DNA from 2 places in the Pedobacter sp. MR22-3 genome. Region 1 is predicted to be linked to the other one. Evidence: riboswitches for the same ligand, from Rfam matches in the RefSeq annotation. Region 1 holds a riboswitch; the other holds the start of a gene.
What was found. Region 1 has a riboswitch for fluoride ahead of OQ267_RS00460 (voltage-gated chloride channel family protein). Riboswitches for the same ligand answer to the same signal wherever they lie in the genome.
Positions count from the first base shown of each region.

Region 2: linked by a shared signal. The riboswitch ahead of OQ267_RS13205 (hypothetical protein) and the one ahead of OQ267_RS00460 (voltage-gated chloride channel family protein) in region 1 are both predicted to bind fluoride.

Region 1 covers NZ_JAPIVF010000001.1:101,722-118,374, reverse strand. Annotated here, with positions in the region: gene lipB (lipoyl(octanoyl) transferase LipB) at 1-83, opposite strand, end outside; gene OQ267_RS00510 (4'-phosphopantetheinyl transferase family protein) at 96-743, opposite strand; gene dcd (dCTP deaminase) at 816-1,352, shown strand; gene OQ267_RS00500 (TonB-dependent receptor plug domain-containing protein) at 1,433-4,120, shown strand; gene OQ267_RS00495 (enoyl-CoA hydratase/isomerase family protein) at 4,202-4,963, shown strand; gene OQ267_RS00490 (SDR family oxidoreductase) at 5,093-5,974, shown strand; gene purD (phosphoribosylamine--glycine ligase) at 6,144-7,415, shown strand; gene OQ267_RS00480 (TlpA disulfide reductase family protein) at 7,498-8,643, opposite strand; gene OQ267_RS00475 (formimidoylglutamase) at 8,715-9,896, opposite strand; gene OQ267_RS00470 (NAD-dependent epimerase/dehydratase family protein) at 9,968-10,930, shown strand; gene OQ267_RS00465 (HAD-IB family phosphatase) at 10,930-12,231, shown strand; gene OQ267_RS00460 (voltage-gated chloride channel family protein) at 12,402-13,691, opposite strand; fluoride riboswitch at 13,708-13,770, opposite strand; gene OQ267_RS00455 (tryptophan 2,3-dioxygenase family protein) at 13,835-14,800, shown strand; gene OQ267_RS00450 (branched-chain amino acid aminotransferase) at 15,033-16,097, shown strand; gene OQ267_RS00445 (DUF4920 domain-containing protein) at 16,173-16,637, opposite strand.
Region 2 covers NZ_JAPIVF010000005.1:152,933-169,585, reverse strand. Annotated here, with positions in the region: gene OQ267_RS13245 (MerR family transcriptional regulator) at 1-371, opposite strand, end outside; gene OQ267_RS13240 (hypothetical protein) at 446-1,147, shown strand; gene OQ267_RS13235 (TlpA disulfide reductase family protein) at 1,176-1,661, shown strand; gene OQ267_RS13230 (thioredoxin family protein) at 1,664-2,281, shown strand; gene OQ267_RS13225 (YnfA family protein) at 2,297-2,629, shown strand; gene OQ267_RS13220 (heavy metal translocating P-type ATPase) at 2,928-5,471, opposite strand; gene OQ267_RS13215 (hypothetical protein) at 5,880-6,212, opposite strand; gene OQ267_RS13210 (four-helix bundle copper-binding protein) at 7,505-7,741, opposite strand; fluoride riboswitch at 8,071-8,139, shown strand; gene OQ267_RS13205 (hypothetical protein) at 8,182-8,736, shown strand; gene OQ267_RS13200 (EamA family transporter) at 8,741-9,154, shown strand; gene eno (phosphopyruvate hydratase) at 9,213-10,493, shown strand; gene OQ267_RS13190 (voltage-gated chloride channel family protein) at 10,512-11,804, shown strand; gene OQ267_RS13185 (YidH family protein) at 11,965-12,354, opposite strand; gene OQ267_RS13180 (hypothetical protein) at 12,395-12,901, opposite strand; gene OQ267_RS13175 (LysR family transcriptional regulator) at 12,894-13,793, opposite strand; gene OQ267_RS13170 (c-type cytochrome) at 13,938-15,023, shown strand; gene OQ267_RS13165 (DsrE family protein) at 15,043-15,498, shown strand; gene OQ267_RS13160 (molybdate ABC transporter substrate-binding protein) at 15,518-16,438, shown strand; gene OQ267_RS13155 (substrate-binding domain-containing protein) at 16,450-16,653, shown strand, end outside.

The DNA.
Region 1 (16,653 bases):
TCCTGATAATCGGTTAAACCCCAATCGATAAATTGGGTAGGTACCCGTTTAACTTCCAGGGCTTTTTCTTCCAACTCACTCATTTTTATCAAATTTTACGCTTTGTTTACCACATAACCCAGCATATAACCGTCATTAGTTTTAAAGTAATTAACCGTTAATTCCCTGGTGCCTCCCGGTAACTCCACCAGGGCATTTAAATTTCCTTCAGCCTTTAGCTTAAAAGGTTTAATATGAATATCTCTTTTAAATTCGAGTCCTTTTTTGCCATGCCATTTATAGATGGCTTCTTTGGCACACCAGGCTACATAGAGGCCTTCTGTATTGTTGCCAATTTGCTTCTGGGCAAGTTCAATGTCGCTCAGAAATTTATGTTTAATGCTTTTAATCTTATGTTTAATCAGTTCAATATCTACACCAACGGCAAATTCCTTACTAATGATCACTGCAGCATAATCATAAGAGTGACTTAATGAGATCTGATAATCAGAATTTACCAGGTAGGGTTTGCCGTCTTCATCGAACTGGCAATCAATATAATCGGCTGTATTGAGCATTTTCCGCAGCAAAAGCCGCGTACTTAGCCAATGCAAGAGCCTTTTGCCATTATTGAAGGAAGAAATAATATCGCGTTCGTGTTGCTTGAGTTGGAGGCCAGCCAACATTTCTTCCTCGGTTTCTTCAATTTTCCAGATGGCCAGAACCGAATGGTCATCAAGATTTTTATTATAAACTATTGGCATCTATAAAATTGGAGATTGGCATGCAACATTATCTTAATTTATTAATAATTTAGGCCAAAAATACGCATAAAAATGATATTATCTGACAAAAGGATATTGGAAGAAATTGATAAGGGTACCATTATCATTGAGCCTTTTAAACGCGAATGCCTGGGAACTAATTCATATGACGTTCATTTAGGCAAATACCTGGCTACATACAAAAGCCGCATTTTAGATGCAAAAGCACATAATGAGATCGAACATTTTGAAATCCCGAAGGATGGTTATATCCTCCATCCCGGTACGCTGTATTTGGGGGTAACCCTGGAGTATACCGAAACACATAGCCATGTGCCTTTTCTCGAAGGAAAAAGCAGTACCGGCCGGCTGGGTATCGATATCCATGCTACCGCTGGTAAAGGGGATGTTGGTTTCTGCAATACCTGGACTTTGGAGATATCAGTTGCACAACCGGTTAAAATTTATGCCGGCATGCCCATCGGGCAATTAATCTACTTTGTAGTGGAAGGAAACATTGAAACCATGTACAATACAAAGGGCAATGCAAAGTATAATCATAAAACAACCCGTCCCGTAGAAAGTATGATGTGGAAGAATAAGTTCTAAGCTAAAATTCATAATACCTTCATTATTATATGCCTTGAGTTTTGTACCTTGAGGCATATTTTTATTATAGCTTTCTTAAAATGAAATTAAGCATCAGGCTCGTTCTCAGTTTTCTGTTGATAATCCTTGGCTTTTCAGCCTTTAAACTGGACGATGATCCGTTTACACAGCTACTGAAGAAGCTGGAAGATTATACCAACAAATATCCGCAAGAGAAAGTGCATCTTCATTTAGATAAGCCTTATTACGCCATTGGCGACGATATCTGGTTTAAGGCCTATGTTTTGGATGCCAAATCTTCGGCACCATCAGCCTTAAGTGAAATACTTTATGTAGAGTTGATTAACGAGAAAGATTCTGTTAAAAAGCAGCTGAAACTGCCTGTAGTGGGTGGCATTACCTGGGGGGATTTTAAACTTGCTGACACGCTTTCTGAAGGCAATTACCGCATCAGGGCTTATACCAATTACATGCGGAATTTCGGCACAGCCTTTTTCTTCGACAAAAGTATAAAAATTGGAAATAGCTGGGCAAATAAGGTTTTCACTGACACACAATACGATTTCAAAAGAGAAAATAATACGGATAAAGTTACAGCAACCATTCATTTTGAGGATAAAGTAGGTTTAGCTTATAAAAACAGTGAGGTAAGTTATGATGTACAGCTGGATTATAAATCAGTTGAAAAGGGAAAAACAAAAACGAATGTAAATGGTGATGCCGTAATTACTTTTGTAAATACAACGGCAAATTCAAATAAATCAGGGAAAATTATAGCCACCATTACGCTGGATAATAAGCAGAAAGTGGTAAAATCAATCCCCATTACATCTACTTCAAATGATGTTGATGTTCAGTTTCTGCCCGAAGGTGGAAATTTAATAGAAGATTTGCCGCAGAAGATCGCCATTAAAGCGGTAAATGCCGCTGGCCACGGTGAAAATGTAAAAGGAACAATCGTTGATGATAAAGGGGCGGAAGTCACCGCTTTTGAAACCACATACCTTGGGATGGGCAACTTTATTTTTAATGCCCAGGCCGGTAAAGTATATACCGCCAAAATCAAGTTTGCCGATGGTTCTTCAAAGGATATTAAAATGCCGTTAGCGCAAAAAAGCGGTTATGCCATTGCGATTAATAATTTAGATACAGCAAAAGTTTCCCTTAAAATTATGTCAAGTGCTGATTTGGTTAACGGAGCAGAGTTAAAAGTAGTAGGACAGCAAGCCGGAAATATATGCTATGTATCTAAAGCAAAAATGGATAAACAGGTGCTGATGGCTTACATACTGAAGAAGAATTTACCAAGTGGCATTGTACAATTCACCCTTTTCTCCGCTACTAATGAGCCTGTATCTGAAAGACTGATTTTTGTGAAAAATAAAGCAGATCAACTGGATATCGCTTTAAATACGACAGCAGTCTCAAACAATAAAAAGGCAAAAACAACGGTAACGTTCGATGCTACAAATCAGCAAAAGCCCGAGGTGAGCAGTTTCTCTGTGGCAGTTACCAATGCCAGTAAAGTTGCTCCTGATGAGGACAATGAGACCAATATTTTAACCTCGTTCCTGTTAACTTCAGACCTTGCCGGCTATGTGGAAAAACCAAACCATTATTTTTTAAAAGATGATGTTGCTACACAAAAAGAACTCGATAATTTACTGCTCACACAGGGATGGAGAAGATTTTTATGGAAAAATGTGATCAGTGGAATTGGTCCTTCCATAACATACGGTGCAGAAAAATCTTTAGCCATATCCGGTACCATTATGAAGGGAAACAAACCGGTTGCCGGTGGAAAGGTGATGTTAATGGCTACTAAAGGTTCAACTTTTATCATAGATACGGTAACCAATGCAGAAGGTAAGTTTGTTTTTGATCACCTGAGTTTTGGAGACAGCACCAAATTTGTGGTACAGGCCCGCACTAAAACAGAGCGGAAATTTGTAGATATTAACATCGATATGGTGCCAGGTCAGGTGGTTACAAAAAGCAAAAACAGCCCTGATATAGAAATCAATGTCAATAACAGCCTGATGAAATACATTAAAGAAAGCGATAACTACTTTAATGAAATGACACGTTTAGGCTTATTGGGCAGAACCATTAAACTGGATGAAGTGACGATTACAGAAAAGAAAAATCCGGCTAAAAATTCAGCTAATTTAAATGGTGCAGGTCGTGCAGATTTTATCATAACCAGTGAAAATTTATCAACCTGTATTACCTTATCGCAATGTTTGCAGGGCCGTTTGCCAGGGGTGATTTTCAGGGGAAGTGTGCCATACCTGATGAGAAGCCAGAATACGCCCATGTCAATTGTTTTGGACGGTATGCGGGTAGAATCCGAATTTCTGGATAATATCGTTCCGAATGATGTGGAATCTATAGAATTGTTAAAAAGTATCGGCAACACGGTAATTTATGGTTCGCAAGGCGGGGGCGGTGTGCTGGTTATTACCACTAAAAGAGGCGGGGGAACATCCAATTACAACCGTTATGCACCTGGAATCGTAAGTTTAAATCCAAAGGGATTCTCGGTTTCGCGGGTGTTCTATTCTCCACAATATAATGAGGATGCAACAAATAACAAAGATTTAAGAACAACTATTTATTGGAATCCTCAGGTCATCGCACAGCAGGATGGAAAAGCCAGGTTTGAGTTTTACAATGTTGATGAACCCGGATCATACCGAATGGTCATTGAAGGTTTAGATGCCTCCGGTCATCTGGCAAGAAAAGTGTATACTTATGAGGTTAAATAAATAAAAATAGATAAATTTGGTTATTATGCAAGCATAGTTTATTTTTTCAGTGCTTGATGTTCAAATCCTGATACTATTAATATGAATACAATTAAAGTAAGTGTAAAAGACCGTCTGGCTACCATTACCCTCGATAAGGGGAAATCAAACGCACTGGGTCGGGAATTAATTTCCGAACTGGATGATATGCTTAAAAATATTGCTGCTGATGACAATATCGGTGGTGTCATCTTAACCGGAAAAGCACCATTTTTTTCTGCAGGTTTAGATTTAGTGGAACTTTATGGTTACAATGAAGCCGAAGCAAAATCATTTTTTCAACTCTTTTTTAAATTTACAGCAAATCTGGTGGCCTTTAAAAAGCCGATGGTTGCCGCAATTAGTGGACATAGCCCCGCAGGAGGTTGTGTAATTGCTTTGGCCTGCGATGCAAGAGTAATGGCTGAAGGTCAATACATCATCGGACTGAATGAGGTGCCTGTAGGCATTATCGTTCCGAATAGCATTTTTCAATTGTATTCCTTTTGGATTGGAAAAGGAGAAGCTACCCGCAGTTTATTAACAGGGAAGTTATTTAGTCCGGAAGAAGCTTTAAAGGTTGGCTTGGTTGATGAGCTGGTTAAGAATGAAAGCCTGCTTACTGCGGCTGAGCGGAAAATTAAAAAGTTTATGGAACAGGAAAGCAATACCTGGTCGCAAAGCAAGCTCAATATCCGTGAAGAATTAATTGCAACGATGACTGCCGATCAATCTGTTACGTTAGAAAAGATCTTGGCACAATGGTGGTCACCTGGTACAAGACATATTTTAGAGACCATTCTGGCCAATTTACAGCGTAAATAGCCTGGATTTGAGGTGTTTGGTGTCAATGATTGATTCCCCACCTTGGCAATTTACCAGTGCAAACAATTTAGCGATTAAACAATCTCAAAAAACAACTCACCAAAACTCACCTCACCAACTTACCCTCATATGTTAAACTACAACTCACCCATGCTCAGAGAAGATGCTTTAAAAGGAAAAACCATTGTCATTACCGGTGGCGGAACAGGTTTGGGGAAAGCAATGGGCATTTATTTTCTTAAGTTAGGTGCTAACCTGGTCATCACCAGCCGGAAGCAGGAAGTTTTGCAGAAAACAGCTGATGAGATGGAAGAAAAAACCGGCGGAAAGGTGTTAGCTGTTGCCTGCGATGTTCGTGATACAGAACAGGTAGATCATGTACTGGCGAAAACACTGGAACGGTTTGGGTCTGTTGATGTATTACTAAATAATGCTGCGGGAAATTTTATTTCACCTACAGAGCGTCTGTCAGCCAATGCTTTCTCCTCAATTATTGATATCGTTTTAAAGGGTACCGTAAACTGTACTTTGGCTTTCGGGAAACACTGGATCAAAGAAAAGCAAGCGGCTACGGTTTTAAATATTGTAACCACCTATGCCTTCACCGGTTCGGCCTATGTAGTGCCTTCTGCCTGTGCAAAAGGTGGTGTTTTGGCATTAACCAGATCGCTCGCGGTAGAATGGGGAAAGTATGGTATAAGAACAAATGCTATTGCGCCAGGACCATTCCCAACAAAGGGCGCATGGGAAAGATTGTTGCCTGGCGATTTAGCTAAAAAGTTTGATTTTAAAAACAGGGTACCACTTAAAAGGGTAGGGGAACATCAGGAACTGGCTAATCTTGCTGCCTTCCTGGTCAGTGATTTTTCTGGCTATATTAATGGGGAAGTGATTACTATTGATGGTGGTGAATGGCTTCAGGGTGCCGGACAAATGAACGGCCTGGAAGCCATTCCAAATGAAATGTGGGACATGCTGGAACAAATGACCAGAAGCGCTAAAGGAAGTTAAGCTTTATGACTAAAGCGAAAAGCTGAAAGTTTATTTTTATGTGTGGTGAGGAAGAGATCTGATTTCGGAAAAATGGACTAAATACTTACCTCCCGATACTTAAATCTTAATACTTTATACTCATATACTGATACGCACATCTTGCTGCTAAAATATTATCTTTGCCCATATGAATATCTTACTTTTAGGTTCAGGCGGCAGAGAAAGTGCATTTGCCTGGAAAATGAGCCAGTCTGCGCACTGCGATAAATTAATTATTGCACCCGGAAACGGTGGTACCGGAATTTATGGTACTAATATCAACATCAACGTAAATGATTTTGATGCCATAAAAAAGATTGTTCTGACTGAAAACATCGGATTGGTGGTAGTTGGTCCGGAAGAACCTTTGGTAAATGGTATTCATGACTTCTTCCTGGCTGATCAGGCCATTGCACATATCCCGGTTATCGGGCCTAAAAAGGAAGGTGCAATTTTAGAAGGAAGCAAAGATTTTTCTAAGCAATTTATGGAGCGCCATGGTATTCCAACGGCCGCTTCAAAATCTTTTACCCCCCAAACTTTAGCAGAAGGTTTAGCCTACCTGGAAACGCATGCATTGCCTGTGGTTTTAAAGGCCGATGGTTTGGCTGCGGGTAAAGGGGTTCTGATTTGCACAGAAACAGTTGAAGCTCAGGAAGAGTTAAAATTAATGCTTGGTGGTAAATTTGGTGCTGCCGGTGCAACTGTTGTGATCGAAGAATTTCTAAGCGGCATTGAACTCTCCGTATTTATTTTAAGCGATGGCGAACATTATATCACCCTGCCTTCAGCGAAAGATTATAAAAGAATTGGCCTGGCTGATACCGGCTTAAATACAGGTGGTATGGGCTCAGTTTCTCCCGTTCCATTTGCCACGCCTGATTTTCTGCAAAAAGTTGAAGAACGCATTATCAAGCCTACTGTTGAAGGCTTAAGAAAGGATCATATCGATTATACAGGCTTTATTTTCTTCGGATTAATTAAAGTAGGTGATGATCCATTTGTAATTGAATACAATGCCCGCATGGGAGATCCGGAAACCGAAAGTGTTATTCCCCGCATTGAGAATGATTTAGTAGAACTATTCCTGGCAACGGCCAACAAACAGTTAAACCAGGTTGATCTGATTATTTCCGGGCAAACGGCTGCAACTGTAATGATTGTTGCCGGTGGCTATCCTGGAGAATATTTAAAAGGCAAAGCCATCAGCGGCATTGAAAACCTACGTCATTCCACTGCTTTTCATGCTGGAACGCTTTTAGATAACGATGTCGTAAAAACGAATGGCGGCAGGGTAATTGCCATTACCAGCTTGCAGGAAGATTTATTTACTGCTTTACAATCAGCCACTGCTGATGCCGGTAGAATTTACTTTGACGGGAAATATTTCAGGGAAGATATCGGATTCGATTTAGTTTAACCCTTTAAAATAAAATACCCCAACTACCCAGGTCATTCAATTTAAATCTGTGTAGTTGGGGTTAGTTTTGAAGCCGAAAAACTTATTTAGACTTGCTTCCCAGTAATTCCTGAAGCTTATCCTGTAAGGCCTGCTCTCTTAATCCTTTTGCTATAATTTTTCCAGTAGGATCAATCAGGAAGTTTGCCGGAATGGATTGAATGCCATACATTTTAGCCACCTCGTTATCCCAGAATTTTAAATCTGATACCTGAGTCCAGGCTAGTTTATCGTCAGCAATGGCCTTTAACCAGGCTTCTTTTTTGCCTGGACGATCTAATGAAACGCCCAAAACAGTAAATCCTTTATCCTTGAATTTATTGTAAGCAGCTACTACATTTGGATTTTCCTGACGACAAGGACCACACCATGATGCCCAAAAATCAACCAGTACGTATTTACCTTTAAAATCTGATAATTTCACCGGTTTGCCGGCAGTATCTGCTTGTGTAAAATCCATCGCCATTGCACCAACAGCAGTTTTTCTTCCAGCTTCAAATAACTGTGTAAGTTTTTTACCGGCAGGGCTTGATTTTAATTCTGGTGATAAAGTAGAAAATGCCTTCTCTGCGGCGGCTGCCTGATCAGGGTCGCCAGATAATTGACCGATGGCACTTAAACTGATATATGATTTTGGATTTGCATTTGCAAACTGTAATAAAAGTGGTGTTAAGCCTGCAGCTGCTTTATCATAGCGGGCGCTTAAAGCTTCCATTTTTTCTTTGTTCTGTTTTTCTTCAGCAGTATAGCCATTGTATTCTGCATTAATCGCCATCAGCTGATCATTCACGGGCTTTGTCAATGCCTTTAATTTCTTTGCATCATCATTAACAGGCGAACCACTGATGGTTGCGTTTTTTAGAGAATCTGCAGCAGCTAGCTTGATGTTTCCTGGTTCTACATAGATAGATAAACCATCTAGTTTTTCACCTTGTGCCGGACGGTTAACATAAGGGTTCTTATTCAGATATAAACTTCCTTGTGCCGGGCTGGCAACTGTTCCCTTAAATGCAAAAGCACCATTGGTTACCGTAGTAGAATCGGTAATGTTTTTGCCGTCATTCTGATAAATCAAATAGATTTTATCGCCGGTTTTCAGGCTTTTAATTTCGCCATTCAACGCAAATGGTTTTTGCGCAAGTGCTGCCAGTGGCAATAATGCCATCGCAGAAAATAGTATTTTTTTCATAAGTTAATTTGGTTCAACTGAATTCAAATATAGTGATATTGTATTCTTTAAACGAAAAGGGGTAAATAAAATTATGATAGCTTTTGATAGGTTCTCCACCATAAATCGGGCATTTCTCCGTTTACTGCAGTTTGGTAATCATCATAGCGGCATGGCACTAAATGATAGCGTTCATTTTTAGATTGGCCCGATGGATAGGGTACCTGCATCCACCAGCGGTCGGATTTTTTGCTCTTCACAAACATCATTTCACCCGAGCCATCTTTCAGGCTGGTTCTGTAAATCATGAATTGTGATTTTGGGGTAAGCGGAAAATCTTTTTTGCGGGCATAAAATCCATCTACAAAATACCAAACCATCTGCGCCAGTAAAAAGGCCGTCTGTCCGTTATTGTCGTAGGCCGGATTAAATTCATAAAAGCCAATAGAGGTGAGCTTATCGTTCATGCCTGCATAACGCGAAATCCGGCAGGCTTCCTCACCATCAAAGCCATTTGGCGTGGCGTTCGCATTGGCTGCCGCATCGGCAGAGCGTATGGCACCCAAATCAAAACTGATCATGTTCGCATTGCGGATAATCGGTTCAGTTAAAGTAATGTCCTGGGCAAATTCACCTAAACGGTGTACATCGAAATATAATTTGTCCATCACACTTAGGCTTTCCTGATTAACAAAGTAAGTTTGATAACCTATATTGCTGTAGTTAAATAAAAAGTTAGGCTGATGTAGAAAAATCTTATTGAGATAGCAATCAGAGCGGGTTTCAATGCCCTCACTTTCATCATCACCAATGTCGAATTGATTATCAATCACCACCAGGTCTACCTTTTGCTCCAGGTCTTCGTAACCTAAATATTGCGCATAGGTTAAATCCTGCCCGCCACCAATAATAACAGGAATAATATCCTTTTTGATCAACTCGGAAACGACCATTTTAATGGCAATATAGGTGTCGGCGATGGTTGCACCATGTTTAATGTTGCCCAAATCAACTATTTTGCTGGCAAATGCACCTTCGTTTAATTTGTAGAATTTCTCCCTGAAATAATCAGGTGCCAGGGCACAACCTTCATTGTCTACTGCCCCTCTTCCATCAAGCACACCAATAATGGCTAAATCATAGGTCTGTGCTTCAACATCAGGAAAGGTAGTGGTGTAAACATGTGCTTTTAATCCCAGCTGGCTGGTAAAAAAACCTTGTTTGGGGGTGAAACTATCGGGGTTTACCGGGGAAAAGAAATCCGTTAACGACATATATTTAAAACTCTCGCCCCAAATATCTATTTTTGAATGCGTATTTCCACATATAGCTCAAAAAAAATAAAATGATACTGGTAACCGGAGGAACAGGATTTTTAGGCGCCGAATTAATCAAACAGTTAACCCATCAGGGGTTGGCTGTTCGTGCTTTGAGAAGAGAAAAGTCTAAAATTCCTGATTCACTAAAAGAAAATGTAAGGGTTGAATGGTTTACAGCAGATATCAATGAGCCATCTACCCTTGAGGAGGCATTTTCAGGTATTACCCAGGTTTACCACTGCGCTGCATTTGTATCACTTAATTCGAAACATAAAAAGCAACTCTTTCATGTTAATATAGATGGTACTTCAAATGTGGTCAATCTTTGTATGGAGAATAAGTGCCGGCTGTTGCACGTCAGCTCCGTTGCAGCTTTAGGTATTGCCAAAAAGGGAAAGCAGATTGCTGAACAGGATTTCTGGGCATATGATTCCAAAACACATGCTTACGGGCTTTCCAAATATGAAAGTGAAATGGAGGTGTGGCGGGGCATTAACGAAGGACTTGATGCTGTAATCGTCAATCCTTCTGTAATTATGGGGAAAAATGCAGGTTTCGAAGGCAGCGGCGCTATCTTTAAACTGGTAAAGGAGGGGTTTCCTTTTTATACCAATGGTGCATCAGGTTTTGTAGATGTAGAAGATGTAGCGCAATCGATGATCTTGTTAATGGCTGCTGAAGTTTCCGGCGAACGTTTCATTATCTCTTCTGGCAATATGCATTACCAGGAATTATTTACGCAGATTGCACAGGGTTTTGGCGTAAAGCCTCCTGCTAAGGAAGCTAAGCCATGGATGCTTGGCCTGGCCTGGAGAGCGCTCCGTCTGGTATCCGTATTTACCAGGCAGGAACCATCTATTACCAAAGATACCGCCAGCAGCAGCATAACATTAAGTTATTATGATAATCATAAAGTGGTGCAGCAAACCGGCATACATTTCAAACCTGTAAACCAGATCATCACTGAAATTACCCAATCTTTAAAATAATGCCTAAACAGAAAGCATACTACATTATCGATTTTGACAGCACTTTTACCCAGGTAGAAGCATTAGATGAACTCGCCAGGATCTCTTTAAAGAACCACCCGGATAAAGAGGCTATTTTCCAAAAAATAGAAGATTATACTAATTTTGCTATGGAAGGAAAACTGTCGTTTTCAGAAAGCCTGGCACAACGCGTAAAGCTTTTGGAAGCCAATGAAGAGCACCTTAAATTGCTGATCAAACACCTGAAGAAAAAAGTATCTACGTCTTTTTCCCGCAATGCCGAATTTTTTAAAAAGCATGCTGATGATGTACTAATCGTTTCTGGTGGTTTTAAAGAGTTCATCACGCCGGTGGTAAGTCAGTACCATATCAAAAAGGAAAATATTTATGCCAATACCTTTGTAACTACAGGTGACGGAAAAATTATTGACTACGATCATGCCAACCCTTTAAGTGAAGAAGGAGGGAAGGTAAAGTTGTTGCAGCATCTGAAATTAGAAGGTATGTTGTTTGGCATTGGCGATGGCTACTCCGATTTTCAATTGCGGGAAAGCGGGCTGATTAATAAATTCTTTGCCTTTACTGAGAATATCGCCCGTGAAAGTATCGTGGCAAAAGCGGATCATGTAACACCAAGTTTCGACGAGTTTTTATATGTTAACGATTTGCCCCGTGCAATTTCTTATCCAAAAAACAGAATCCTTTGCCTGGTTATCGGGGATGTTGATCCGGCAACCATTACCATCTTAAAGAATGACGGACTTTCTATCCGGCAGAAAACATCTTTTGAAGAAAAGTATGTGAAAGATGTGGGGATGATGATCCTGGCAAATGGCGAAAGGCTGACTAAAGAACAGTTGAGGGACGCTGTTAAACTCAAAACTATTGGATATTTAGGCAGTGCGAAAAACAAGATAGATTTTGATGTTTGTACCAGGCAGGGTATTGTGGTATTTGATGATCCTAAAAATAATCCACGCAATATCGATTTTATCCCTAAACGGGTGGCAGATTTCATGAACACCGGGGCAACTTATCTCAGTAGCAATTTTCCTAATTTACAGTTGCCGAAAATTGATAAATCCCATCGTTTAATCCATATCCATAAAAATGTTCCCGGGATTATGGCGCAGATCAATACGGTTTTCGCAAAACACGATATTAATATTGTCGGACAGTTTTTAATGACCAATCCGGAAATCGGATATGCCATTACCGATATCAATGCCCAATATGATAAACAATTATTTAAATCGCTTAAGAAAATTGAACATACTATAAAATTCAGGGTGTTGTATTAGGGTAGTTTCATGTTTTGCTAATTATGGCTTAAGAAAGAATTTGTCAAAGCTGAAACTAAAAATCGTCATTGCGAGGAGGAACGAAGAAGCAATCTTTTCTTCTGAATAGATTGCTTCACACCATCGCTAAGCCGTTGCCCTTCGCATGTTGATGAGGCTTTACAGGTATTTTATCCTAAAAACTGATGCTTCTTAATGGGAAATCTTTGAAAACAGCCAATGGCTTGTGATTTATAAATTCCCGCATGCCCGGAAAAGAAATATGCAGTAATGCAGGCAAAGACAATATAAACCGCAGATTGCAAGCCGAATAATTCTGCGCCCATGAAAATACAGGCCAGCGGTGTATTGGCCGCGCCGGAAAATACAGCAACGAAGCCCATTCCCGCTAATAATCCAACAGGTAATGGCATAAAAAGGCTTAAAAAACTTCCTAATGTAGCTCCGATAAAAAACAGCGGCGTAACTTCACCTCCCTTAAAACCACAGCCTAACGTTAAAGCCGTTAAAAAAAGTTTAATGGCAAAGGTATAATATGGCTCCTGTTGGGTAAATGATTCTGAAATTACAGGAATACCGAGCCCTGTATATCTGGTATTTCCGATCAGGAAAATAATCACTACCAATAAAGCACCTCCAATAAATGGCCTAAGAGGCGGATATTTTATTTTACCAAATAATTGGGATACCATATGGTTAAGCGTAGAAAAACTTCGGGCTACTAATCCAAAAATTATTCCTGATCCAAGTGATATCATCACATTTGTGAAATTCATTTCAGGCACTGATGTCATTAAATAATGCGTATGGCCCACACCCCAGGCTTTACAGGCATAGTTGGCAATGATTGCCGTAATAAAAGACGGTAAAATAGCCCGATACATTAAACCACCCAATACAAATACTTCCAGTCCGAAAATTGCTCCCGCCAATGGCGTTCCAAAAACAGATGCAAAGCCTGCACTGATGCCACATATGAGAATGATTTTTCGGTCGCCCGTTTTTAGTTTGAACAGCCTTGTCAGCTGATCGGCAAAGGCTCCGCCTATTTGTACTGCCGTTCCCTCTCTTCCGGCTGAACCTCCGAACAAGTGGGTCACAATGGTTCCGGCAAAAATCAGCGGAGCCATAATTAATGGAATAACTTTTTTCGGGCTTTGGAGTTCCTCTATCAGAAGGTTGTTCCCTTTAACCACTTCTTTTCCCCAGTGATGATACGTGAAGCCAATAAGTAAACCGGCTAAAGGTAAGAAGGCAATTATCCATAAGTGCTGTTCACGGAAATTTGTCGCCCAATTCAATGTTTCTAAAAACAATGCTGATGCAGATCCTGCCGTTATACCGATAACTGCAGAAAAAAATATCCATCTGGCAATATCCAGGAACATTAAATTAAAATCTTGCTTTATGAAACGATTGACGGACAGCAGAAATCCATCTATTAAATTTTTAACAGGCATTTGAATTCAATTTTATTAAATCGTAGGAGTCATCAGCCTGTCTGGGCGGTTTTGGCGGTACCCCATCGCCTTAAGCTCAAAAGTATAAAATTTGCTCATTTCTACAAAAATCTTTATCACCTTTGTAGTAATAAACCAAAATAATGGAATTTACACCAGAAATTAAAGATAAACTGCATCAGCTTCAGGAAAAATATACTGCAATGGGCCAGGACATGGCTTCCTACCTGGACGGATTGCTTTATGCTGATTTCCTCACCTACTGGGATTATATCCATCTGGATACTTTGTTGAGTTTACAAAACCCAAAGACGCCAATTCCTGATGAAGAAATCTTTATCATGTATCATCAGATTACGGAGCTTTATTTTAAACTTTCCCTGCATGAATGCAGACAAATAGCCGAGCATGAACATTTAACCGTAGATTTTTTTACTGCGCGGGTAAAAAGAATAAATGCTTATTTTAATGCCTTAACCACTTCTTTTGAAGTGATGGTAGATGGCATGGAGAAGGAGCAGTTCCTGAAGTTCCGGATGTCGCTTTTGCCTGCGAGTGGTTTCCAGTCGGGGCAATACAGAATGATTGAAATTTGCGCCACAGATTTTATTCGCCTGGTAGATAAAAGTAAACGGGAGGAGTTGAGTAGCGCCACCATTGAAGCGCAGTTTGAACATATTTACTGGAAATTCGGCGCAACAGAACTGGCATCCGGAAAACAGACCCTCACATTGAAACAATTTATCAAAAAATATGCAGCACAGTTTTTACAGCTGGCTAAAGATCGGTCATTGACTAATTTCTCTGCCTTATTTCAACAGCTGCAAGCCAGCGGTGCCGATGTTTCTGCACTGGCAGCAGAATTGCGCAAACTTGATTTGTATGTCAATGTAGAATGGCCGCTGTCGCATTATAAATCTGCTGTTCGTTACCTGGAAAAAGACCCGGTTGATGTGGCGGCAACTGGAGGAACCAACTGGCAGAAATATTTGCCTCCGCGTTTTCAAAAAAGAATCTTTTATCCCTTCTTATGGACAGACGAACAAATGGAAGAGTGGGGTAAAGGTTGGGTGCTTAGTGTACTTAAAACACTCAAAAACAAAGATTAATATTTTGAAAAGCTATTAAAAAAGCCCGTTTTTTCTTAATTTGCGCAAAATAAATAATGATTGCGTTAGAGAATGCCTGAATGATTGAATTTGCCTGTTGCAAACCGTCATTCATTCAAAAATCAATCATTTAAAATTCAACAATAATTGAATTATTGGTTGATGGAATGATGGAACCTGCACGATCCAATCATTCACTCATTCAAAATTCATGCATTCAAAATTCAATAATATGACCGAGACCTTAGATATAAAAATCACCAAGACGGATCAAACACGTTTGAGCGTTACCGATTTTTCCCAATTACCGTTCGGTAAGGTTTTTACCGATCACATGTTTACAGCCGATTATGAAGATGGCGAATGGAAAAATTTACAAATTCTTCCATATGGACCAATTCCGATGAGCCCTGCAATTTCTGCGCTTCATTACGGCCAGGCCATTTTTGAAGGTTTAAAAGCTTATCGACAGCCGGATGGAAAAATCAGTGTTTTTCGTGCTGATAAAAATTTCGAACGTTTTAATAAATCTGCCGCTAGAATGTCTATGGCAACCATCCCTGAAGAGATTTTTATGCAGGGCCTGGCTGCGTTAATTGCCGTTGACGAAAAATGGGTGCCGGATCAGGAAGATTATGCGCTATATATTCGTCCGGTAATGTTCGCCACAGATCCTTATTTGGGCGTAAGGGCATCTGATTCTTATAAATTTGCTTTATTAACCACCCCAACTGGACCATACTACAGTTCTGCGCTGAAAGTTAAAATTGAAAATGAATTTACCCGTGCAGATGAAGGCGGAGTTGGTTTCGCAAAAACTGCCGGAAATTATGCCCGTTCTTTATATCCATTCGAACAGGCGCGTAAAGAAGGTTTTGATCAATTAATCTGGACGGATTCTATTGCACATGAATATATTGAAGAAGCCGGAACAGCGAACTTAATGTTTGTAATGGATGGTAAACTGGTTACACCATCGGTAAGAAGCACGGTTTTAGACGGCGTTACCCGCGATACCATCATTAAACTGGCTAAAGCAGCGGGGATTGAGGTAGAAGAACGCAGGGTTTCAGTTCAGGAAGTGATTGAAGGTATTCAGAACGGGAGTTTAACAGAAGCCTTTGCTGCAGGAACTGCGGCTACGGTAACACATGTAGGACAGATCGGTTATAAAGGAGAAATCTACCAGTTAACTGATCCATCAACCAGATCGGTTTCAAATGGCATTGCTAAACAGTTGAATGATATCCGTTATGGTTTGGCACCTGATAAATTTGGTTGGAACTGGGTTTTATAATTCCATTCATCACCAGGAAAATAATCCCGAAGCAGCATCTGTACCGGGATTATTTTTTGCGCCTTCCAGCTTCAATTATTTATCCAAAATGACTACACCTTTCGCTTCGAAAGCCAGTTCCTTTTTAGGATCAGTAATTTTCGCTACTTCTTCGGGCGATTTTTTAGCATCTTCAGCATAGTGCCGTAAAGTTTCTACAGAGATGGTTTGTTTTTTGGCTAAACCATCCAACACTACATTCTTACCTATAATATCCATTGGCATAAAAAAAGCATAGTCTTTAAATGTCACACGCATGGGTTCACCATTAGGCATTTCCAAAGTCATCCAGCAGCCTTTTTTCTTGCACACATCAACCACTTTGCCCTGAATCTTCATGTCTGCTGTAGTTTTATTTCCCATTGCAGCCTCCATTTTGGCAGCAGGTTTAACGTTACCCATTGTTACTTCAGCTCCAAATTTCTGGCCTGTATATGCTGTTTGTGAAAAGCCGGTAAGAGCGAAAAGGCAAAAACCCAGGCCTAAAATAATTTTTTTCATTGGGAATATTTTTAAA
Region 2 (16,653 bases), on a different contig from region 1:
TCAGGTGTTTCAGGGGTACAGCAGTCTACACATTTTTTCACGCCAGCGATCAGCTGGTTTCTTAAGGAGATCATGTCCATAATCTTAGCGTCCAGCAGTGCAACTTTTTTATCGATCATATCGCTCACGTTGCTACAGGTAGCTTCTTTGACTTCGATCATGCCCAGCACTTCAGCAGATTCATTCAGTGTAAAACCAAAATTCTTCAGCCGCTTGATGGTTAGCAGTTTTTCCAATACTTCTTCGGAGTACTCTTTATAATTATTGTCCCGGCGTTGTTTTCTGTCCACCGCGATCAGGCCCTGCTTTTCATAAAAACGGATTGTATCCCTGGAAAGACCTGTTTTTGTTACCAATTCACCTATCAGCATAATTATTATAAAATTTCTCTTGACAGTGGACTATACTCCACGGTTTATATTTGTAAATGTATTTAATAAACGTGATGAAAAAAATTCAATTGCTCATGATATCAATGTTCAAGAAAATGGGATTTGTTCGTATCGGTTTATGTTCGGTCTGCTGTCTGCTTCCTATGATTGCAGCTTCCATCGGGATGGCATCGGTTTCGGCTTTGAGCTTCTATCTGGAAAAAACAGGGTTTATACTGGTTCTGCTCGGTGGGGCGGCTTTTCTGTATGACTTGAACAGCTCAAAACGCAAGCCTGTAAACTGTGGCGACAACTGTGGTTGCAAGGCTGACAATTCAACCGAAAATGAAAGTATGAAAATTAGCATAATACTGACCGCTATGGCGTTGCTTATTGCCCCTTATGCGCAGGCGCAGCAAAAAGCGGAACCCACGCCATCATCCAAAACACAAAAAACTTTAATGATGGAAAACCAAAAAGACACGGTGATGAGCTGTAAGCTGACAACTCCGGAATTGCAGGAACGTAAAGCCACCGTTATCAAGAACCTAAAAGATAACTTTACTAAAAAAATAGAACTGGAAAACGGTTATAGTTATGTTTTCAACGGAAAAGATGAGACCCTGGATATGTTGACCGAGTTCATTAAAAGTGAGCGAATGTGCTGCGATTTTTTCAACTTCAATATTGCCGTTGTCAATAAAGGCACGATAACCTTCAGCATTACAGGAAATAAGGGGGCGAAAGAATTTATCGCCACCGAGCTTGGGCTATAAACCTCATAAATTCTAAATAGATTTGTACATGGGAAAATTGTTGTTTCTTTGGCTGTTATTGATCGTCTGTTTTTGCTCTCCGGCAAAAAGCCAGACCGTCAGTTTTCTGAAATTGGATGGGCTGGAGCAGCGCTTTGAAAAGGGAAAAGACACTGTTTATATCGTAAACTTCTGGGCAAGCTGGTGCATGCCCTGCCTGAAAGAGCTTCCGCATTTTGAGAAGCTGGGCCAGTCCCTAAAAGAAAGCAAGGTCAAAGTACTGCTGGTGAGCCTGGACTTCAAATCTAAACTGAAAAGCGCAGTTGTTCCCTTGGTAAAACGCTTGAAACTAAAAAACGAAGTTTACCTGCTGGATGAGGCCGACCAGCAGCGATACATCGAAAGAATAGATAAGCAATGGTCTGGGGCCCTACCTGCCACTTTACTGGTCAATAAAACAAAAAACAAACGGGTATTCAAAGAACAGGAATTTACCTATCCGGAATTAATAGATTTCTATAAACAAAATAAATAATCATGAAAAATTACATTATTCTCCTGCTTGCAGTTGTCTCACTTTCTGCAACTGCACAGATCAATACCTTACCGGTAGGCAGTAAAGCCCCTGATATCAAACTTAAAAACATAGACGGTAAGCTGGCCAGCTTTGGTGACTTTCCAAAAGCCAAGGGTTTTGTAATCGTTTTTACCTGTAATACCTGCCCGTATGCGCAGGCCTATGAGCAAAGGATCATTGCCCTCAACTCAATATCAACGCCACTGGGATATCCCGTGATTGCCGTTAACCCTAACGACCCTGAAATCTCAAAGGGAGATAGTTTTGATAAAATGCAGGAAAGAGCTACCGCAAAGAAATATACTTTCCCCTACCTGTTTGATCCAGGCCAAAAGATCACCAATCTCTATGGTGCTGCCAAAACCCCGCACCTTTTTCTGGCGAGAAAAACCGATAAGGGCTTGATCATTGAATATACCGGCGCTCTTGATGACGATCCGCAGGAAGCAAATGCAAGCCGCACCCACTATGTTGAAGATGCCATTAAATCATTGAATGCAGGGAAAGCGCTAGCAGTGAGTTCAACAAAAGCAATCGGCTGCACCGTGGCCAGGGCAAAAAACAAAACGAGTAAATAGGCAACAAAAGAATACATGGATATAATCAGATCATTGGCCATTTTTGTGCTGGCCGGACTTTGTGAAATTGGTGGCGGTTACCTTATCTGGCTATGGCTGAAGGAGGGAAAACCTATGTGGTACGGACTGATCGGTGGCTTGATCCTGATCGCCTACGGTGTAGTTGCTACGTGGCAGACGGCTAATTTCGGGAGGGTTTATGCCACTTATGGTGGAGTGTTTATTGTACTTGCCTTATTGTGGGCATGGAAAGTCGATGGGTTCAGGCCGGATAAATGGGACATTATCGGAGCAACAATAGCGCTCATTGGTGCCTGCATTATAATTTATGCCCCTAGATCTGCCTGAAGATCAAAACGATAACTGGCCTAAAATATCAAACCTGCCAACTTTAGCGGGTTTGATATTCCAATCTTTATAAAGGCTAGTTTACATTTTATTTTATTTCCAAGAATTTAAATGTTCTAAAAGAATTTCCAAAGCAGGCTAAGTTATCCTACCAGATTGTTATATTTAAAAAGAGTATCATTGCTATCAGCGAAATGTAGAAAGCTGGTTTTGCTCCGTCGGCGATGATTTCATCTATTCTACGATCTTCTATCACGCCATTAATAACAACTAAATTTTTCTTTGCGGGCAAAAAAGATCAGTCAATTTTTGCTTTTCTCAATCTCAGGGAATTCAAGATAACAGAAACTGAGCTAAAGCTCATAGCTAGTGCAGCTATCATAGGAGAAAGTAAAATCCCAAAAAACGGATATAAAATACCTGCCGCTATAGGAATGCCCAATACATTGTATCCCAGGGCAAAAAACAGGTTTCCTTTTATATTAGCCATGACTTTATGGCTTAACAACCTTGCTTTTGCGATTCCATTTAAATCGCCCTTCACCAATGTGATGGCTGCACTCTGGATGGCTACATCCGTTCCCGTGCCCATCGCAATGCCGATATCAGCCTGAGAAAGTGCAGGCGCATCATTGATACCATCGCCTGCCATAGCTACGTTTTTGCCTTGGGCCTGTAGGTTTTTTATTTCATTGAGCTTATCCTCTGGCAGCATCTGAGCTTTGAAACCGTCCAATCTCAGGGTTTCGCTTACTGCCCTTGCAGTATCCTCATTATCGCCTGTAAACATGATTACCTCGATTCCCTCATTTTGCAGTTTTCGGATTGCATCTGCACTGGAAGGCTTGATCTTATCAGAAATCACAACAAATCCGACAGCTTTATTTCCTACAGCTAAATAAGAAACGGTTTTACCCTGCTTTTGAGTGGCCCTAACCTGTTCCTCTAATTCAGGATCAATTGTCGCTTTAACATGTTCCATTAATTTCTGGTTCCCTAAAGCCAGTTTTTCAGCCTTCAAACTACCCATTACTCCCTTTCCCGTGATCGCCTCAAAGTTTGATATAGGTTTAACATCTATCTTGTTTTCTTCCCCATAACGCAAAGTTGCCTGAGCCAATGGATGTTCGCTGCTGCTGTTCAAAGCCACAATTTTTTCAAGAACATCCCGCTCTGTAAAATCCGGATCTGCACTGACCACCTTTTCTACCGAAGGTTTACCTTCGGTTACCGTACCGGTCTTATCGATGACCACTACATCAATCGCATTCATTTTCTCAAGGGACTCGGCATTCTTGATCAGTATCCCAGACTGAGCACCCTTACCTACTCCGACCATTACCGACATTGGGGTTGCAAGGCCCAGAGCACATGGACATGCAATAATCAATACCGCGATTGCATTTACAAAAGCATAAACGTAGGCTGGATCAGGGCCGTATACTGACCACACTATGAACGTTGCGATGGAAATCAATACCACAACAGGCACGAAATAACCTGAAATTTTATCCGCCATTTTTTGAATGGGCGCTTTTGAGCGGCTGGCCGAATTCACCATTTCTATGATCTGCGACAAAAGCGTTTCTGAACCCACCTTCTCTGCAAGCATCACAAAGGTTTTATTTCCATTGATCGTGCCCGAACTTACCTTGTCCCCGATATTCTTCTCCACGGGAACGGGTTCACCGGAAATCATGGATTCATCGATTAAAGCTTCCCCAGTTTTGATACTCCCGTCTACCGGGATTTTTTCACCTGGCTTAACCCTCAGCAGATCTCCTTTCTGGATATCATCAATAGATACTGATATTTCCTTATCCCCGACCACTTTTGTTGCTGTATTCGGGGCTAGCTTCAGCAGCTCCTTAATGGCGCTGTTGGTTTTGCCATGTGCCCTGGCTTCCAAAAGCTGGCCAAGCAATACCAAGGTCAGTATCACGGTCGCCGCCTCAAAATAAACAAAAACAGTACCATGATGTGTTTTAAACTGATCAGGGAAAAAATCAGGAAAAAGAAGTGCGACAAGGCTAAAAACCCAGGCAACTCCTGCACCAATTCCTATCAGGGTAAACATATTCAGTTTCCAGGTTATTATAGATTGCCATGCCCGCTGAAAGAACATCCAGGTAGCATAAAAAACTACGGGAATAGAAAGCGCGAACTGAACCCAGTTCCAGTACTTAAGTTCCAATAGATCAAACAAAGGATTATTTGGAATCATTTCAGTCATGGCTATAACAAAAATGGGTATGGTAAAAATTGTGGCTACCCGGAATTTTTTGAGCAGGGTTTCATAAGTTTTATCTTCCTCTTCAATATCTACCCCCAATGGGATTAGGTCCATGCCGCAGATTGTGCATGCGCCCGGTTTATCCCTGATAATCTCGGGATGCATAGGACACGTAAACTGTGAAGAGACTTTCTTTACAGGTTGTTTTACCAGGTCCATCCCGCATACGGGGCAATGCCCCGGCTTATCATAGGTCTTATCGCCTTCGCAGTGCATCGGACAATAAAATAACCCTTCAGCTCCATTTTTACCAAGCTTTTGAGCGCTGGAATTTTGTCCATGGGATAATCCACGATGGTAATGATCTATATGTTCAACCGCTTTTATAACATGTTTTTCTTGACCACCCATTTCAATGCCGTAATGTCCGGCGGCAGACAGCGCCTCCTGCAATTTCTCTGTTGGGATATGCTTTTCCATTGTAATGATGGCTTCAGCCGGCTCCAGGGACACCTTTGCGGAAATGCCATCAATGCCATTCAGCGCATTTTCAACTTTGGTCCGGCAGCCCTGACAGCTCATTCCGGTTATTTTATAGGTGTGTTCCATGTTGTTGTTTTTTATCGGCTGGTAGCTCAAATTTAGTTATTTACCAAGTATTTATCTTTCTCTAGAACAAAGCTGCTAATACCAGAGCAAAATGGTTTGATCACATCATTTGGCTACAACCCTTCATAAACAGCAAAGCCGGGAAAAGTTCCCGGCTTTGTAATTATTTACATTTTTTGCATCCACCAGTGTCTTTGCACTGTTTACTGCAATAATCTTCACATATACCTTTTGTACAGGATTTTGAGCATTTGTTGCAATTGTTCATTTTACGATTGCAACATGGTGTATTGCCTGCAAACGTATATGTGGATAGACTGATCAACATCATTGATGTGATGATAAGAAACTTTTTCATTTGAATATTTTATTGTTGTGATAAAAAAACCGGCGTTAATTTTAGTTTATTTATATCAACACTACTTTCGGAGGGTGCCAGAAAGGGAATGAAAAGTCAATTGTGCTTTTACGCGCCAGATTAATTGAACAATTTTTAACTTCTATAGGAACCGTTGGCACTATTTGAATCACTTTGTTTATGGTAAATCCTGGCACATTGCAGCATAGTTTAGTCAAACACATGCCCATTGCTTTATCGCTTTTGTGCGACTTGCATGGCTTAGCCATACCTGATTGCATACAACATTTTGGCTCTTTATCGTATTGCATAGCCTGTACTGTTCCAGTAACAACTGAAATCAGGCTCATGCAGATTACCATAAAAATTGCAATGACTTTCATGTTCGCAAGAAACCTTTTTCTGTTGCAAGAACTTTATATAATTTTATGAATTTGTTATATAATTTCTCGCTTTCTATTAATTGCTAGACGAAAATAACGGATCCCAGGTTACAGTAAAGTATGACTGGAATTTAAAAATTAAAATTGCAGACATATGGAAGTCGGCTATCCAGTCAAAAAATTTCCAAACAGCTTTCTGAACAAAGCAACCTTCATTAACTAATTTTGCCACAACCTCATCAACAAAAATATTATTGAGACAACAACAAGTAGAATTCTTGAGCTCTAGCATTTGGTCAAATCCCTTGGAAGCCGGCATATATATTTCAGTGAACACCTGGTTGATTTTTACACAATATTCTAATTTTCATATTATCCAATCAATCTTCCTTTTTATTATAAGACTTCTTTTTTCGATAGTGACCTTCAACTTTATTTTTGAGCACATTTTCAAAATGGACTACAGCCTCACAATGCTCATAAAAGTTCGAACTTCCGCGGATTGCCCCTACTAAGTGGCAATATGAGGCATCTAAAAAGTATGCCTCTTATTTTTTAAACATTAAGAACTTGAAAATAAGTCACTTACAATAGATTAAATTGAATTTTTCGGTTCGAACTTTTTAGAATTTTCCCTAAAATTAAGATATACCGCAACTATTTATAAAACACCAATTGTCTAGACATCAGTGTTGAACTCCATAAACTGCTATCTAATTAGCCAAATAAGCATGTGGATTAGTTTCAATTGCGAACATCGATCAGCTTGAATATTATTCAATTATAGGATAAACGGGGGGAAATCCGTTTGGTCTAAATTTTTTTACAATTATGCGCAAATGCCATGTAGCTTGCATTTAATTTAGAAGGTACATACCCTCGGTTTAACAACGTGATTGATTTAACACCGCCATTGAAATGAAATTTGTATTTTTTGTTTTTTGAAATAATTTGATGAAGCGGGAATTGAAAGTTCATGCATTATTTAATGCATTCCTCAACTCGCATCTAGCCTTCATTTTCATAGAATTCGAATTATCAAGTACTCATCATCAAAAACTGAAATTCTTATTTGAATAATGGAATGAGTTTATGAGAATCATATCCTAAAAAACCCATTTTTTTAAGGCTAGAGAAAGGACATACCAAGAACAACCTCAAACCTTGGTAAATATCAAATAATGAGGGAATAATGAAAATAAAATGAATGGAATAAATTTGCCTATTTATAAAAATGAAAGGGCAACTAGAATGCTGCCCTTAATCAATTAATGCTCACGGTGATTGGCATCTTAAGCAGCTACTCCTGTCATTCTTCTGCATTCTTCCGCACAAGCCTTACAAGCATCTGCACATTCCTGACAATGCTGGGTATGATGATTACTACACTCATCTCCGCATTGCTGGCAAATATCTGCGCAAATACGGCAAATGTCTTGAGCAAAAGAGCTACCCATACTCATCAATTGAGCGGCAGAGTAGCAGATGGCTGCACATTGCATATCAAGCTCAATACACCGCGCCATCATTTTCACGTCTTCTTCCTGAGTGCATGAACTTGCACAATGATTGCAAATTGAAGCACACTTTAAGCATGCATCAATACAGTTTTTCCATTCATGGTATCCCATAACTTTAATTTTTTAGGGTTATAAAAAAAATTCCTATATAGATAACATGGTTATTTCCAGGCGGTTTCATTTTGTTTAAGAAAAGCTTTAATCCCGTGATATGATGCTTGTTTAAACGGTAGAAGAATAAGAAACTGGTTCTCGTATTCAAATAAGGAGGAATAGTGATAAATTAAATTCTCAACACCTACTTTAAGATTTTGCACATCATTTTATTAGTATTATATTTGCAATACGGAAATGGTGTCCTTCCGATTCAACCGCTTTTTTCAAAAGCTGATGGCGCCTACAATAGAAATTCCAGCAGGTAATAAAATCTGCCGGTCAAAGTATTGTAGGTGAAAAAATTAAAAATAAATTCTCAACTCTTATTGCTGGCAGCTATCTTAATTGCGCTTGTCTTACTTTGTCTGTCTGCCAAAGTGAGATCAGTGTTAGCAATGGTCCTGCCGGTTGAAACTGAATGGTTCTTGTGGATAAATCAGCACCATAATGCATTCTGGGATACGATCATGTACTGGGCCAGTGATAAGCGTTTTTGGCTTCCTTTTTATGCCTTCATTATTTATTGCCTCTTCCAGAATTTCTGCAAAAAAATTTGGCAGGTTCTTATTACCATTGCGCTACTAGTTGCTAGTGCAGATCAGATTGCTTCAGGACTGATTAAAAACACCGTTAAGCGTCTACGCCCTTCCCATGAACCGAATCTAACTACGATCATTCATTTAAGTAAAGCAGGTGCGGGTGGGATGTATGGATGGCCATCCGCTCTTTCATCACCTATCTTCAAAAGCATTCTTTCCGCTGGTTCGGCATTTACCGGATCATTGCCGGAGCAACGGTTCTTGTACTCATTTACTTTGGAATTATTCAATAACGGAAAATTAACATAAAACTATGTGGTGGATCTACGCGCTATTATCAGCTTTCTTTGCTTCCCTTACGGCCATCTTTGCAAAAGTCGGCGTAACCAATGTCAATTCTGATTTGGCTACTGCCATACGAACGGTGGTAATACTGATTGTAGCCTGGGGGATCGTAATGGCCAGAGGCGAACTTAAAGGAATTACGGAACTGTCAAAGCATAACCTGCTATTTCTTTTTTTATCTGGCCTTGCCACCGGCTTGTCCTGGATATTCTACTACAAGGCTTTGCAGATCGGGAAAGTGTCCCAGGTCGCCCCTGTTGATAAGTTGAGTGTTGCCCTAACTATTATACTTGCAATGGTGTTCCTGAAAGAAGCTCTTACCCTGAAAGTATTCTTTGGTGCCCTGCTGATCATTGGGGGAACACTGGTTTTGATCTTTTGAGAAACTCAATTATTTGTAAGCAACCGAAATACTAAAAATCAATATAAAACAAAAAACTATGAAATTAACTAAAATTCATGCCCGTGAAATTTTGGATTCCAGGGGCAATCCGACAGTAGAAGTAGAAGTCACTCTTAACGGAACAACAGCAAGGGGTATTTCTCCATCCGGGGCAAGTACGGGTGAAAAAGAAGCCGTAGAGCTTAGAGATGGTGATCCAGAGCGCTATAATGGTAAAGGCGTGGAAAAAGCAGTAAAAGGGATTAACGTCGAAGTCGGCAAATCAGTCACCGGCTTATCCTTTGAGGGTCAGCAGGCCTTCGATGATCATATAATTGGTCTGGATGGAACCGAGAATAAATCAAGGCTCGGCGCAAATGCGATGCTTGCGGCCTCAATCGCCTTCGCCCGGGCTTCGGCCGTTGCAAAAGGGATTCCCTTGTATAGGCAGCTAGTGGAAAGGGAAGGTTACGTAATGCCCGTACCGTGCATGAATGTCATTAATGGGGGAAGGCATTCTGATAACAACATCGATTTTCAGGAATTTATGATTGCCCCTCATAACGCCCCCTCGTTTAAGGAAAGTATCCGTATGGGCGAAGCTGTTTTTCATTCCCTGAGAAGTCTGCTAAAAGCGAAAGGCTATTATACCGGAGTTGGTGACGAAGGTGGGTTTGCGCCAAATCTGAGTTCTAATGAGGAAGCCGTCCAAATCATCATGGAAGCGATACATATTGCCGGTTTTGCTCCAGGCAAGGATATTTCCCTTTGTCTTGACCCAGCGACCAGCGAAATGTGGAATAATGGAAAATATGAATTTTATAAAAGTTCTAAAGAACGGATCACAACAGATGAAATGATTGGCTTTTGGGAAGGATGGTTAAAAGAGTACCCAATTATCCTGTTGGAAGACGGGTTGGGCGAAAACGATTGGGAGGGATGGAAAAAGCTGACCAGCCTTTTGGGAGACAAAGTGGAATTGGTTGGAGATGATATATTCTGCACCAACCCGAGTATTATCCAGCAGGGAATCGACCAGGGCATTGCAAACAGCGTACTGATTAAATTGAACCAGATCGGTACAGTTTCCGAAACGCTAAAGGCCGTAGAACTAGCCCAAAAAAACGGTTACAATTGCTTTATTTCTCACCGCAGTGGTGAAACTGAAGACACGACAATTGCGGATCTGGTTGTCGCTACCGGTGCGGGGCACATCAAAACAGGAAGTGGCTGCCGCTCTGAAAGGGTATCTAAATTTAACCAGTTGCTTCGGATAGAAGAAGAACTTGGTGATAGGGCATCATTTGCAGGAATCAATACTTTTTATAAAAAATTATAAATCAGCCGCTAACCTACAATGAAACATAATAAATTTTTATTTGAACACCTTTCGGTTTTTAAATATGCGGTTCGATGGACGCTGCTTATACTTCCTGTTGCCATTGCAATAGGAAGTATGGTTGCCTTGTTCCTTTGGCTGCTAGGCTGGGCCATTCACTTTCGCTTTCAGCATACCTGTCTCATTTTTCTGCTACCTTTAGCAGGTATTGTGATCCACCTGATTTATCAGTCAGTTGGTAGGTCCTCAGAAAAAGGAAATAACCTGATCATGGATGAAATCCATAGGCCGGGTGGTGGAGTGCCCAGGCAGATGGCGCCAGTAATCTTAATAACTACAGTGATTACCCATTTGTTTGGCGGATCGGCTGGAAGAGAGGGAACCGCGGTACAAATCGGAGGAAGCATCGCAGGAATGTTTAGCCGCTGGTTTAAGCTAAATGAGGTAGACACCAAGATGCTCCTTACCGCGGGAATTGCAGCCGGGTTTGGGGCGGTGTTCGGAACACCGCTCACCGGTGCCATATTTGCAATGGAAGTTCTGGCCATTGGAAGAATAGAGTACAAGGCTTTACTTCCCGCATTAATTGCCAGCGTGCTTGGTGATCTTACTGTCTCTGCCTGGGGCATCCATCATACCGCTTATCACATCGATCTCATAGAGAAAAGTGCCTACTTTCTATCTGAATACCTGCCGGTAAACCTACTCCTGCTTAGTAAGGTTATTCTAGCATCCACATTGTTTGGTCTGGCCAGCTACCTGTTTGCTGTAATGGTGCATGAGATCAAGGCCTTTTTTTCTAAAGTATGTAAGATCCAGTGGCTTATTCCTGTTATCGGTGGTCTGATTATTATAGGCTTGACTTACGCCATCGGGAAACCGGATTACTTAAGTTTGGGCGTGGATAGCGAATACCAAGGAGCCGTTACAATTCCCTCTGCTTTTCAGCCTGGTGGAGCAGATACTTGGAGCTGGTTATGGAAGACCATTTACACAACTTTAACATTAGGAACTGGATTTAAAGGTGGTGAGGTAACGCCTTTGTTTTATATTGGCGCAACATTAGGCAATGCACTTTCGACCTTATTAAATGCTCCAGTTAGTTTGTTTGCTGCCCTTGGATTTATTGCTGTTTTTGCTGGTGCAACGAATACACCCCTTGCCTGTACGATTATGGGTATAGAACTTTTTGGTAGTGAATACACCATGTTTTTTGCGGTAGCCTGTTTTACAGCCTATTTTTTCAGTGGCCATTCAGGTATATATTCTTCACAGCGTATTGCGGTACCCAAAATATTTACGGGAACATAAAATATTGACTTATCCTGTTCCTGTGGATTATCATAAAGAGGTGAAATTTTTATAAGATCCTTGACCAATGCAATCAGCAATTTATATCAAAAAACAACGCTATATCGACCGCTTTCCTTCCTCTCTTTTCTAAAGCATCAAGTACAGATGATTTAACTGCCTATGTTGTTTTAATAAGGTAGAGCAGTAAAAGTATACTAGCTATGAAAACTAAAGCGGTTAAAACTTTAACAAAAAGTGTTGAATGGTAATACACCCCCTGATTCAATTGTTCTTTCGTTGAATTATATCTTAAGTAAGAACAAATGATAGTAATTGCTCCCAGGGCAACTAGAAAAATCCCGATAATGCGGGAATCTCCGGTTTGGTGCAGGGGCACTTTACTCCCCAGTGCGGCACTGATCTGCTTGATAAATAGCGAGAATTTCATCACCACGAAGCCAAATCCCATGATACCAATACTGGTTCTGATCCAGGCCAAAAATGTTCTTTCATTAGCCAAATGGTCTCCTGCATGCTGTTTGGTGTTTTCCTGATCTTGAATTTTCATCTTGTTCTGTATCGGTATATTACAGCAATATATTTGCATGTTATGTCAATATCGATGCCAGTTTGGAGATGATAACCCTGGTATCCCGGATGCAAGTAAGCCTGTTTGATTCAGTGCCGGCAGGATAGCAGGTAACTGCAATTTCTTCGATAAACGATAAGCCTGATAGGTCAATAGATTCTTTAACCTCTTGTTCAATGCTTTTCATTAGGATCATGATTAATCGGGGTTGATATGTTCTGATTTTATGAGCTAATTGCTCTATTCCCCCCTGCCTCTGGTTTTTTCTGATTTTAACTGACGATTTATCAATAGGTGTACAAGTTAGATGTTCCAAAAAGCATCCCGTGCCTTTAAAGAACTGCAAAAAATCTTCTACAGATTTAAAATCGCCAAATACCTCACTAAATGCAAGATAAATTGTTCGAAACAGATTAGTATTTCCCAGGTAAAAATGTTTATCGTCACCTCCAGGAGCTTCAGAAACAAAGAGCAGCAGCACTTTAGCTGGCTGATATTGCCTCGAAATTTCGGTAACACTATACATTATAGTTGTAGCTTTTAGCGAAGCGCATAAATAGTTCCGCCAGAGCGTCCTGCTGACCATGAAGCTGAATGAAATGAAACGGCCTTTCGATAACCATATCCTTGATATCTATGATGCGGCATTCATTATTCTTGAGCTCTTTCAATATGGAGTGGATAGATAAAAAAGCCAGGCATTTGCTGTGAATCAAATAGGATTTAATGCTTTCGGTACTACCTAACTGCATTTCTATATTTAAGTCCCCCACCTTTATCTGGTGTGCTTTTAAAGCATATGCAATAACATCTAGTGTACCAGAACCAGGTTCACGAAGTAATAAATCATAATCCTTCAACTCATTCGGTTTGATCATTTCCTTTTTCATGGCATAATTGTGACCAGAACACACCAGCACCAGCTCGTCTTTTAGATATTGTTCGTATTTAATCTGTGGGTTCCGGGAGATGCCTTCAATGATTCCAAAATCTATTTCCTTAGCAATCAAACGCTGCTCTACATCTTCTGTGTTTCCGGTAACCAGTTGAATTTGTATATCCTTAAACTTATTGTGAAACTGTGCCAATACAGGTGGAATGATATATTGTGCCACAGTACTGCTGGCACCAATCCTCAATATTCCTTTATGCTGTTTAGTAAGTAGATTCATATCATATTCCAGTTCCCGGTAAGTTCCAAAAATCTGTTCTGCGTAATGCAACAATAATTCGCCGGCTGGGGTGAGGCTGATTTTTTTGTTTCCACTGCGTTCAAATAATGACATTTTGAACTCCTGCTCTAATTCTTTAATGTGTTTGGTTACAGCAGGCTGACTGATAAATAACTCTGCCGAGGCCTTTGTAAAATTCAGCCTTTTAGCGACAGCATAAAATACTTGCAAACGGAAATCTATCATACACGGTTTTAGTAGATAACCTAAGATACAAACAATTTGTTTCAACGGGTACTGACATCATAACCTTACGTTATCATCAATAACTTTTTATGCTTTTTCTGATGAGTAGAATAAATGCACATTTGTAACAGAAAAATATTGGTTATGAATAAGGAATCAACAGAAAAAGAAATCAGACAAGCACTTATATATACAGCCAGGACAACGGCTATCATTGCGTTTCTATTTGTTGCTTGTGGAACCATTTTCATCTGCACTTTATTTTTTAATGGGCAGCCAGATGTAGTGACAGCAAAAACCAAACAGGATGTGGAAACCGGTATAGCTGCTGTTAACGTCAAAAGCCAGGTTGTACCTGCTGATGCCTGGAAAGCGCCTGATGAAAATACGATTCCGGCGGACACCAAGTACGGCCAGATGATCAGGTATGGCAAAGAATTAATAGCACATACGAGCAAATATTTTGGGCCAAATGGATCCATAGCCCGTATTACAAATGGTATGAATTGTCAGAATTGTCACCTCGAGGGTGGAACCAAACTGTTCGGAAATAATTATGCTGGTTTTATTTCCAGTTTTCCTAAAATGAGTGGCAGATCAGGAAAGGTTGAACCTGCATCGGCACGTATTGCAGAGTGCTTCAATCGAAGTCTTGCAGGCAAAGTACCAGACGAATCTAGTAAAGAGATACAGGCAATGCTGGCTTATATGAAATGGCTTGGAACAGGTGTAAAAAAAGGGGAGAAAGTGTTTGGAACGGGAACCGAAAAATTAAAATTCCTGGATAGGGCAGCGAATGTCAAACATGGAGCGATTTTATATACCAGTAAATGTCAAAGTTGTCATGGTGCAAATGGTGAGGGAATACTCGATGAAGACAAACTAACTTATGTTTATCCGCCATTATGGGGCAAACACAGCTACAATGATGGCGCAGGGATGTATAGACTCAGTAACTTTGCGGGGTTCGTAAAGAACAATATGCCATATGGTGCCAGATATGGAGATGCGCAGTTAAGTGATGAGGAGGCCTGGGATCTCGCTGCTTTTGTGAACTCACAGCCAAGACCACATAAAGATCAGGGAAAAGATTACCCTGATTTGTTAAAAAAACCTTTTGATGCGCCATACGGACCATATGCCGACAAATTTTCTGAAAATCAACATAAGTATGGTCCATTTGCACCAATTGTAACCTCCGAAAAACAAGTAAAACTAACAACTAAATAAATCATCAAAATCTAAAATCATGAAAAAAATAACCTTAATCTGTACATTATTTTTGCTGATCGCAGCAACCTCGGCCACTTTTGCCCAAGCTACACCTGCTAATTTTACAGGGGCAAAAGCCACCCTGAAAAATTATAAGGCACTGTATGTAATCAATAACGGTGATGAGAAAAAGATTGCAGGAACACTTCGAAACCTAAAAAATGCACTCGACGATCCCAGGTTAAAAGGGAAAATCAATGCAGAACTTATTGCCTTTGGAGATGGCGTAGCTGTTTACCAGAAGAACGGATCTTTTGAAAAAACATTGTTAGAACTGCAATCCAGAGGAGTAATTCTTGCACAATGTGAAAATACCGTCAGAGAAAGGAAAATCGAAAAAAATACCTTATTTGATTTTATCAGTTATGTACCCAGCGGCAATGGTGAAATCATCATCCGTCAATATCAGGGATGGGCAGTTGTACATCCTTAAACCAAATAATTAGAAAATCATGAAATATATAAATCACACCTTTTTAGCCACAGTTGCATTTTTATTGCTTTGTGGAAATGTTAAGGCCCAGGATCATCGCTTTGATCCGCCCTGGAATACTCCACCTGAAAGTAAAGTTCAGTTCACAGTACCTGGAGTAGACAATGTGCCTGATCTTTTTGGAGACATTAATGATCCCCAACTGGTGGTTTTCTTTGCCGGTAACCAGTTTATGTGCATTGACGAATTAATTGCAGCCTTTAAAAAGTCATATCCACATTATCAGCGGGTATTTGCCGAAACGCTTCCCCCAGGCATTTTAGCCCAACAAATAAAAACCGGTAGCATTGTGGTGGGCAACATGAGAATTACCTTAAAGCCGGATGTTTATACAGCTGGTAAGAACCGGATAGACATGACCCCTGAATGGTTTAGCAAAACGACTTTATATGCTAGAAACAGGTTGGCAATCATGGTCCAAAAGGGAAATCCGAAGGCATTGAAGTCACTCAAAGATTTAGCAAATAAAGAGCTGAGGATCAGTATGCCCAATCCAGAGAATGAAGGGATCGGTAAACGTATTGAAGAAGCCTATGTGAAAGCTGGAGGGGAAACATTAAAATCTACCATCATGGAAGATAAAGTTAAAGATAAGACTACTTATCTTACCATGATCCATCATCGCCAATCACCAATGAGGATCCTATACAACGAAAGTGACGCCGCTCCAGTATGGTATACTGAGGCCTACTATCAGAAAATGATTGGCCATCCTGTTGAGCTCATTGAAATTCCTGAAAAAGAGAATATCCATGCGCAATATATAGCGGGACAGTTAAAAGATGCGCCACATCCGGCCGCTGCAAAAGATTTTATGGATTTTTTGATCAGTCCGCAGGCTGCTGCCATCTACAAAAAGTTTGGTTTTGATTTACCTTAAACATAAACACAATGAAAAATATATTTTTAACCATATTGTCAGTCGTTGCTGTAGTGACCATTGGGAATGCACAAATCCCAAACGATACTTTATATGTCTATGGTCCCGGTGGGCCGCTCGGACCGATCAATGAATGTGCGAAGGTTTTTGGAAAGCAGCATGATATCGTAATTAAAGTCACTGCCGGGCCAGATAATGAATGGATGCCGGATGCA